Regions from separate parts of the Paenibacillus sp. RC73 genome, predicted to be linked through region 1. Evidence: predicted binding sites of a transcription regulator. Region 1 holds the regulator's gene; the other holds the start of a gene.
What was found. The regulator LexA, encoded in region 1, represses DNA repair genes until DNA is damaged. The targets are predictions, from matches to a motif close to CGAACATATGTTCG.
Positions count from the first base shown of each region.

Region 2: a site for LexA is predicted at 1,794-1,807, ahead of ABH897_RS05250 (YhjD family protein). Genes of this name have one in related genera too.

Region 1 covers NZ_JBIYCV010000020.1:48,680-52,379, reverse strand. Annotated here, with positions in the region: gene ABH897_RS26630 (LytTR family transcriptional regulator DNA-binding domain-containing protein) at 1-291, shown strand, start outside; gene ABH897_RS26625 (hypothetical protein) at 807-947, opposite strand; gene ABH897_RS26620 (hypothetical protein) at 990-1,160, opposite strand; gene lexA (transcriptional repressor LexA) at 1,724-2,350, opposite strand; gene ABH897_RS26610 (LysM peptidoglycan-binding domain-containing protein) at 2,541-2,909, shown strand; gene ABH897_RS26605 (DUF896 domain-containing protein) at 3,015-3,221, shown strand; gene ABH897_RS26600 (hypothetical protein) at 3,349-3,700, shown strand, end outside.
Region 2 covers NZ_JBIYCV010000002.1:371,741-375,440, forward strand. Annotated here, with positions in the region: gene ABH897_RS05230 (MerR family transcriptional regulator) at 20-562, shown strand; gene ABH897_RS05235 (class I SAM-dependent methyltransferase) at 552-698, shown strand; gene ABH897_RS05240 (hypothetical protein) at 758-1,081, shown strand; gene ABH897_RS05245 (amidohydrolase family protein) at 1,044-1,331, shown strand; gene ABH897_RS05250 (YhjD family protein) at 1,338-1,745, opposite strand; gene ABH897_RS05255 (DMT family transporter) at 1,883-2,773, shown strand; gene ABH897_RS05260 (YitT family protein) at 3,258-3,700, shown strand, end outside.

The sequences.
Region 1 (3,700 bases):
ATTCTAGTTCACACATTCGAAAAAACATATTACATGATCGGCACCCTAAGGCATTGGGAAAGCTTCCTAAATAATAATGGGTTCCATTTCTTGAATGTAGACAGAAGCAATACTCTGAATGTGGAAAAGGTGAAAATTGTTAATGGCATTTTCAAAGACGCTTACTTTGAATGTGAGATAACAAAAACATCGAAGAGGTGTCCGATCTCTTATCACCGATTTGACGAGGTTATAGAGGAAATGGGTTTCATTAATTCGAACATAATCTTCACTGGAGTTGCTACTAGATAGCGGCTCTTTTTTTGTCAAAAATACTCGGCTTATATTGTCGAATCATAAGAGACATTCAGCACCCTGATTTTTGTTCATATGTCCCTAATTTTAGGAATTGATATAGGTAAGAGTTTCGAATTTCATAATCAAGGGAAAAAGAATGGGAGAAGGTAATGGGTTGTGTTGAGTTAACATTTTCGCTCCTTATGTTTATGAAACGAGGAAAAGCATTTCGTTCAGAGTACATAGGATAAATGATCATACAGTAAAGATAAAGACACAATAGTTCACAGGGGAGAATAGACATGAAAAAGCATTTTTTTGAATTTTCTCAGGACTGGGATTTAGATGAAGAGAATACGAAATTTTTATCAGTATTCACTTACTTCAAATGTTAAAATTCTGTTGAAAATGATAAAGTCCTACCGACTGCTAAAGGGCCCCTTAATATTGGTTCAATATCCGTTTTACACTATAATGCGGCACAAAAAAGCGGGAAGAAATCCTTCCCGCTTTTCGCTTAAAAACAATCATTAACGTCTGCGTTGTCTATCATTTACACTAAACAGATTAACAGCCAGTGCGTTACCTCTAGCACGTGCAATCGCTCTCTGATTTGAACGGATCGATAATCCTCTTCTTCTCACGTGACGTTTGAAATGTCTTTTACACATGATATCACCTCCCTTCACAAGAAATGAAGGTACGGATGAATTTTAGAAGTGTTTATGCTTACGGTTACGTTTGGAAATTTTGATGTTCAATGCATTGGTGGCTAGTGCGTTACCGCTTCTTGTTTCGGCGGCTGCGGCCTGAAAGACTTTTACGACCAGAAATTTGTTCTTGCCGATACGGTGCTTATACGTTTTGACTCGATTTTTGATCATCTTCTTATCTCCTTTGCTAAGGTCTACTTTATTCATATGTCAGTAGCGCTAGCAATGTATCAGCATAAATCTATTAAAAGCAAAAAGAAGCTATCACCTATGATCCTAATATTCAGAAACTAATAAAGTATGGAGATACGGAACGTAAAAAAACTTATGCTTACCTGCCGTATCCTTTCCCACTTTACGTTGTAGGAGAAAGTTACAGCAGATTAGCATAAGTAGAATAGTAAAGAATGAAGATAAGAAGCTGGTAAAAGAAATATTACTTATTATAAAGGGTTTTAAGTTTTTTCTCGTAATACGCTTCCTGGTTAAGAATACGATTATTCAGTTGTTCAGATAATATACCATATTTATCTAAAATAATGATATAATTCTTTTGATCCACCAATATACAGAACAGTAATTGCAGGTATAAACCGTTTAATCTATGGGCTATCAAAGGAAAAAGAATAGCTGTGAGGAACATTTTGTGTACATAAAATCAACACAAAACCGGCTTGCCATGGGCAGCCGGTTTTGTTGTAGCGGGAAGAATAACGGGGCTGAAAAATGAAAAATCAGTGGAAGTCCCGGAAGAGTCCTACAACCTTGCCCAAAATACTGACGTGCGTCAGACGAAGCGGTTCAAAGGCCGGATTTTCCGGTTGAAGTCGAATATGATCTTTTTCCTTGTAAAAAGTTTTAACAGTAGCCTCGTCCTCGTCTGTCATGGCCACGACAATATCGCCGTTATCGGCTGTCTGCTGTTGACGTACGATGACATAATCTCCGTTGGCAATACCAGCTTCAATCATGCTTTCTCCTACAACAGATAACATGAATATTTTATCCTCACCAACAAAATGTTGGGGAAGAGGAAAGTAATCTTCAATATTTTCTGTTGCTGTAATAGGCAGACCAGCTGTAACTTTGCCGACGACCGGAACACGACTAATTGAGTAATTAATCAAGTTGCTGTTATCCGATTCGTCTTGGCCGAGTAACTCGATGGCCCGCGGTTTCGTTGGATCACGACGAATCAGTCCCTTTTTCTCCAGACGATCCAAATGACCGTGAACCGTAGAACTGGAGGCCAATCCGACAGCCTCACCTATTTCGCGTACAGAAGGGGGATAACCCTTTAGACGCACTTCATTGCGGATAAATTCAAGAATGGCCTGCTGGCGGCTTGAAATCTTAGACATACCGTATCAACCCCATTTAGTAACGTTTGGGAAAATTATAGCATAGAACCTCCGTTCGTACAAACGTAAGTTCTAAATAATCCTAAAAAATAATCACGAACTTTTGTTCTCTTTTCTATTGAACAAAACAAATGTTCGTGTTATATTGTGAAAAAACATAGGAACAAACGTTTGGAGGACGCGACAAATGATGAAATATAGCACATATCAAAGTATTTTTCCAATGAATTTAGAAAAGATGCAAAATGTCCGGAATGAGAGAAGGGCGCAGCTTGTACGGACCATTTCCAACAGTCTCCTGCCCAAACTTCTTATTCTGGTTATCGTTGCCTGGATTGCGGGTGCAGGTGTACTGACGGTATTCGCGGCTCCTTCGGTTTCGAATGAAGAGGTGACCAAACTTATTGTGCAACCTGGGGATACATTGTGGCGGATTGCCTCCACTCATAAACCGGAACGAATGGATACACGGGTATATATAGAAGGAATTGTTCGGATTAACGGAATGGAAGATCGAGGAGTGCAGGCAGGCCAGCTTTTAAAGCTTCCGCACTTCTGATCAGTCACATTAGAGCTGTCAGGGAACGTGATACGGGAACCTTGACAAGCTCTTTTCTACATGTCAAAGTGTATTATATCTTTGCTTATATGGAGGGGACAGAATTTGGATATAGACAGCTTGGTACAGCGCATCAATGAATTGGCTCGCAAAGCAAAAGCCGAAGGATTGACGGAAGAGGAAACAACAGAGCGCGCCAATCTTCGGGAAATTTATTTGGATAACATTCGCCGTAATTTCCGGCAGCAACTTGATACGATTGAAATTGTGGACGAAGATACGTCGAAGGGAAATGGTGGGCTGACGCATTAATGTCGCTAAAGCGGCTTAGCCCGCGTAATTTGCTTTTCGTTTTTTAAGGTATCTATTTTTGGTATCTATATAGATTAGGATTGGTAGCAATTGTTTTAAGCAATATATTTGGGAAGGGAATTGAGAGATGGCCCGGTCATTTGAAAGAAAAGTTCGCAAAAACACAGCGCATTTGAATAAATCGCGCAAAAAGCAAGGCATCCAAACCATTAGTGGCGCCGGTTCTGCAATGGATATTTTCCGTGGACGTAATATTACCGTGCCAATCATGTTGGCTGGACTTGCAGTTCTGTATATGCTCATGAGTTATTTTTTGACTAAGACTGGTATGCGCGGCATGGACTGGCTTGTATTCGGCTTGTATTTGATGCTGGCTGTTATCTTTTTCATCCGCCGTCCTTATTTGAAGGTTGGAAAGAGCACGCTGTATATGTTGAAGGGTGGCAGAGAGCGTCCAATGACGGCAGAGGATATGAAAG
Region 2 (3,700 bases), on a different contig from region 1:
ACACGCACGATACGATTCTATGAGGAAAGGGATGATTGCTCCTGTTAAGCACCCGGATAATGGATATCGTTATTTTACAGAGCGTGAAGCCGTTCGCCTGAGGATGATTATGGCGCTACGTGAATTCGGTATGTCGGTAGAGGAAGTCAAATCCATACTGGACCGATTGGATCAAGGGAGAAGGGATGAGGCACTTCATGAGCTGGAGCTGCAACGTTCTGTGATGTTCACGACGTGGATGGATCATAAGCGCAGGCTGGAGGCAGCCGACCAAATGATCGAACGTTTGAGACGTGACAGCGAGCTGGAGTGGGAAGAGATGTTTCAGTTGGCCGGAGGTTTGAAGCGTCAGCGGGAGCTGCGTGAAGACTGGTTTGACGGTTGGGATTTTGACAGCCGCGCAGCTGTACATGATATCAGGGTGAGTCTGGAAGAGGGAGAAAATGGCAGGCATCCCGCGTACAGGCGTGCTTTGCGTCTTATCGTACAGCGTGTGGCTGCCAATGCAGGTGAGTCTGGACGCAGGTACAGGGACGGGGAATCTGGCGGGGTTGTTCGCTGAAAAGGGCATTCGTATGGCAGGTGTGGATCAATCGAATGGAATGCTCAAGCGCTGCCGGAGTAAATTCCCGCAGGTGGAGACGAGGCTGGGAAATCTGATGTCGATTCCTTATATGGACGGGACCTTTGACTTGTAGTCAGCAGTTATGCCCTGCATCATCTGACAGATGAACAAAAAATACTCTCTCTGTCAGAAATGCGACGCACGCTTAAACCACACGGACGTATTTGCGTCGTGGATCTGATGGTTGATGCAGCAGAGATACCGGAAGCGGGGGAAAGCATGTCTACACCGGATAACGAGGAGTCCGAGTTGCCTGTATATTGTGCAGAACGCTCCCGCATGCTGGATTGGTTCGATAGACATGGGTATTTTGCGGCTTTCTGGCATATTACAGGGAGACTGCATTTAGGCAGCGACATGGCTGCAAAAGCTAAGCACAGGCAATCCAGCTGCTTTTACTGCTGCGCAGGCGCTGCAAATGGCTACAGTCAATGGAGCCAAGCTGCTAAACCTTGAGCACGAAACCAGCACACTTGAGGTGGGGAAAAAGGCAGATATCATTCTGATAGATATGCAAAAGCCGCATTTACAGCCAATACACCAGATAGAGTCACTGCTTGCTTACAGTGTAAACGGCGCGGATGTTGATACGACCATTGTGAATGGGCGTGTGCTAATGCGCGGAAGACAGTTGCTAACAATAGACGAGAAAGAGGTGCTCGTACAAGCAACGGTACGCGGAAAACGCATCGTACAAGGATTGTAAACGAGACTACACAGTCGAGTGGCTTTGGGTCACATCAATTCCTAAATAATGTCCCAATTCTCGTCGAACCTCGCTGCGTGCAAAGGAGGAAAGCATGAAAAACCGCTTTTGGTAGCCACGGCATACATACAGAACCTCCACGCCTTCGTGATTCCGGGTTTCGTTGTATATTTTAACTCCTTGCCTTTTCATTCGCGCCTTTGTCTCCGCCAATTGAACAGCTACACGCTGTTGCACCCCGGTCAGGCTGCGAACGTACAGATCGGGCATTTTTAAGGCAGAGGCATTCAGAATGCGAATGTCCCGCTCCAGCACATCCAGCACGAGGGTCAGAAGTACACAAGTTTTGATCAGCCCTGCGTCTTCCTCGGAAGGCAGTGGGGCCTTATTCTTGTTGTCCAGTATCTTTTTCATAAGAAATCTCCTTTACTCATAGCAGGAATACAATTATAATCAGCATACAGAACAAATGTTCTTTTTATACTTCATCATAGAAATTATTCCTTTGCCAAAGCAATCATCAATTATTGGAAAGAAAGAAGGTATACATATTGTCACGCTCGTTATATGCGGTGCTATTGCTGCTAAGCCTCATTTGGGGCGGATCATTTTTGTTTATCAAGGTGTTATTGCTCCATCACGTAGGGCCTTGGACTATTGTATTTCTTCGTTCCGGCTTTGGCCTCATTTTTATTGTTTTGTTGATGCTACTTATGCGCAAGCCATTTGAATTCAGAAGTATTCCATGGAAATCGGTTATTCTCGTAGCTCTAGTGAACATGGTTTTGCCATGGGCCTTGATTAGTTTTAGCGAGACCAGAATTGCTAGCAGCATGGCTTCCGTATTGAATGCCACCACGCCAATCTGGACCATGTTGGTCGGAATTGTCTTTTTCAGAGCTATCTTTTATCGAATGCAGTGGTTTGGAATGGGCCTCGCTTTTGTAGGAATCGTTATTTTACTGGGTATTAATCCTGTATCCATTATTTCTGTCGACCCCGTCGGCTTTGGATGTATGCTGCTTGCGACTCTCTGCTATGGCTTCGGAACGCAGTTGTCCAAGCGGTTTTTATCCAATCTGTCGATGTATCAGGCAACCTTTGCGACACTATTGGGTGCGGCGGCAGGGGGCGGCATCATGACGGCAATGGTGGATCGACCTGATCTGTCGGTCGTCTTCATCCCTGGTGTGTTGGGTTCCCTTATAGGGCTGGGGGTTTTGGGATCGGGAGTAGCGTATATATTGTTCAATTATATGATTTTGCGGGGAAGTCCGGAATTTGCCTCCTCGGTGACTTATTTTGTACCGGTGAGCGCTATTGTATGGGGCTTTTTGCTTCTGAATGAACACATCGGCTGGAACGTTCTGACCGGGCTGCTCCTTATACTCGGAGGGGTGTTTATGGCCAACCAACGCAGAACAGCCAAATTAGCCGGGTAGTATCACTGAAAACCTGCATAAACCATGCCATAAGTACATTAACCATGCTATAAGTACATTGTATGTGCATCCGCCAAACCTTCGGTATAATGCCGTTATTCGCACATACAATAAAGCATGCTCACGCATAAAATAAAAATATGGTGCGGCATAAAAAGCAAGCTGTTTAGCAGGTGGTAAGGTGTGGTATAATAAATAATAGAATTACATGTACCACAGAAATGTCGGAGTTTTATTCCACAAAAGAAAGGATCAGGATACCATGTGTCCCCGAAGGATACTTCCCCAAAGGACGATTTGGAAACGATTTGATCTGTCTTATACTTAGCTTTTCCGCGGAGTAACGTCAAGTTGCGAAAGCCAACTCTGCGGAAGAGGGGATTGTATATGCGAAGGACCAAGTCCTCCAGGCACAACTTACCCGGTAGCTTCCGTAAGAGTGGGTTCATCCACATCAAACTTACGAGAAACCGAGGGAGCCTGTATGAGGAAAACTTACGAATCTATCGTGAACAATGGAGCATTAAGGCAGATTGCTGTCATGCTGCTCGGAACATGCATTTTAGCTTTTACGTATTATCACATCAATGCTCAAAATCATTTGTCAGAAGGCGGATTTGCAGGCTTGGCCCTGCTGGGACATTACGCATTTGGCGTGTCTCCGGCTTGGAGTATGCTACTGCTTGATATCCCTGTCATATTGCTGGCCTGGGTACTGAAGGGCAAAAGATTCATGCTGCTGGCATTGATCGGGGCGGTCGCCTTTTCCCTGTTTTATGCAGGATTTGAAAAGTATTCGACGCTGGTTATAGATCTGCACGGCAACTTGCTGGTAGCGGCTCTGCTTTGCGGAGTGCTTACAGGCTTGGGTGCCGGAATCGTACTGCGATTCGGTGGAGCAACCGGGGGCGATGATATTTTGTCCCT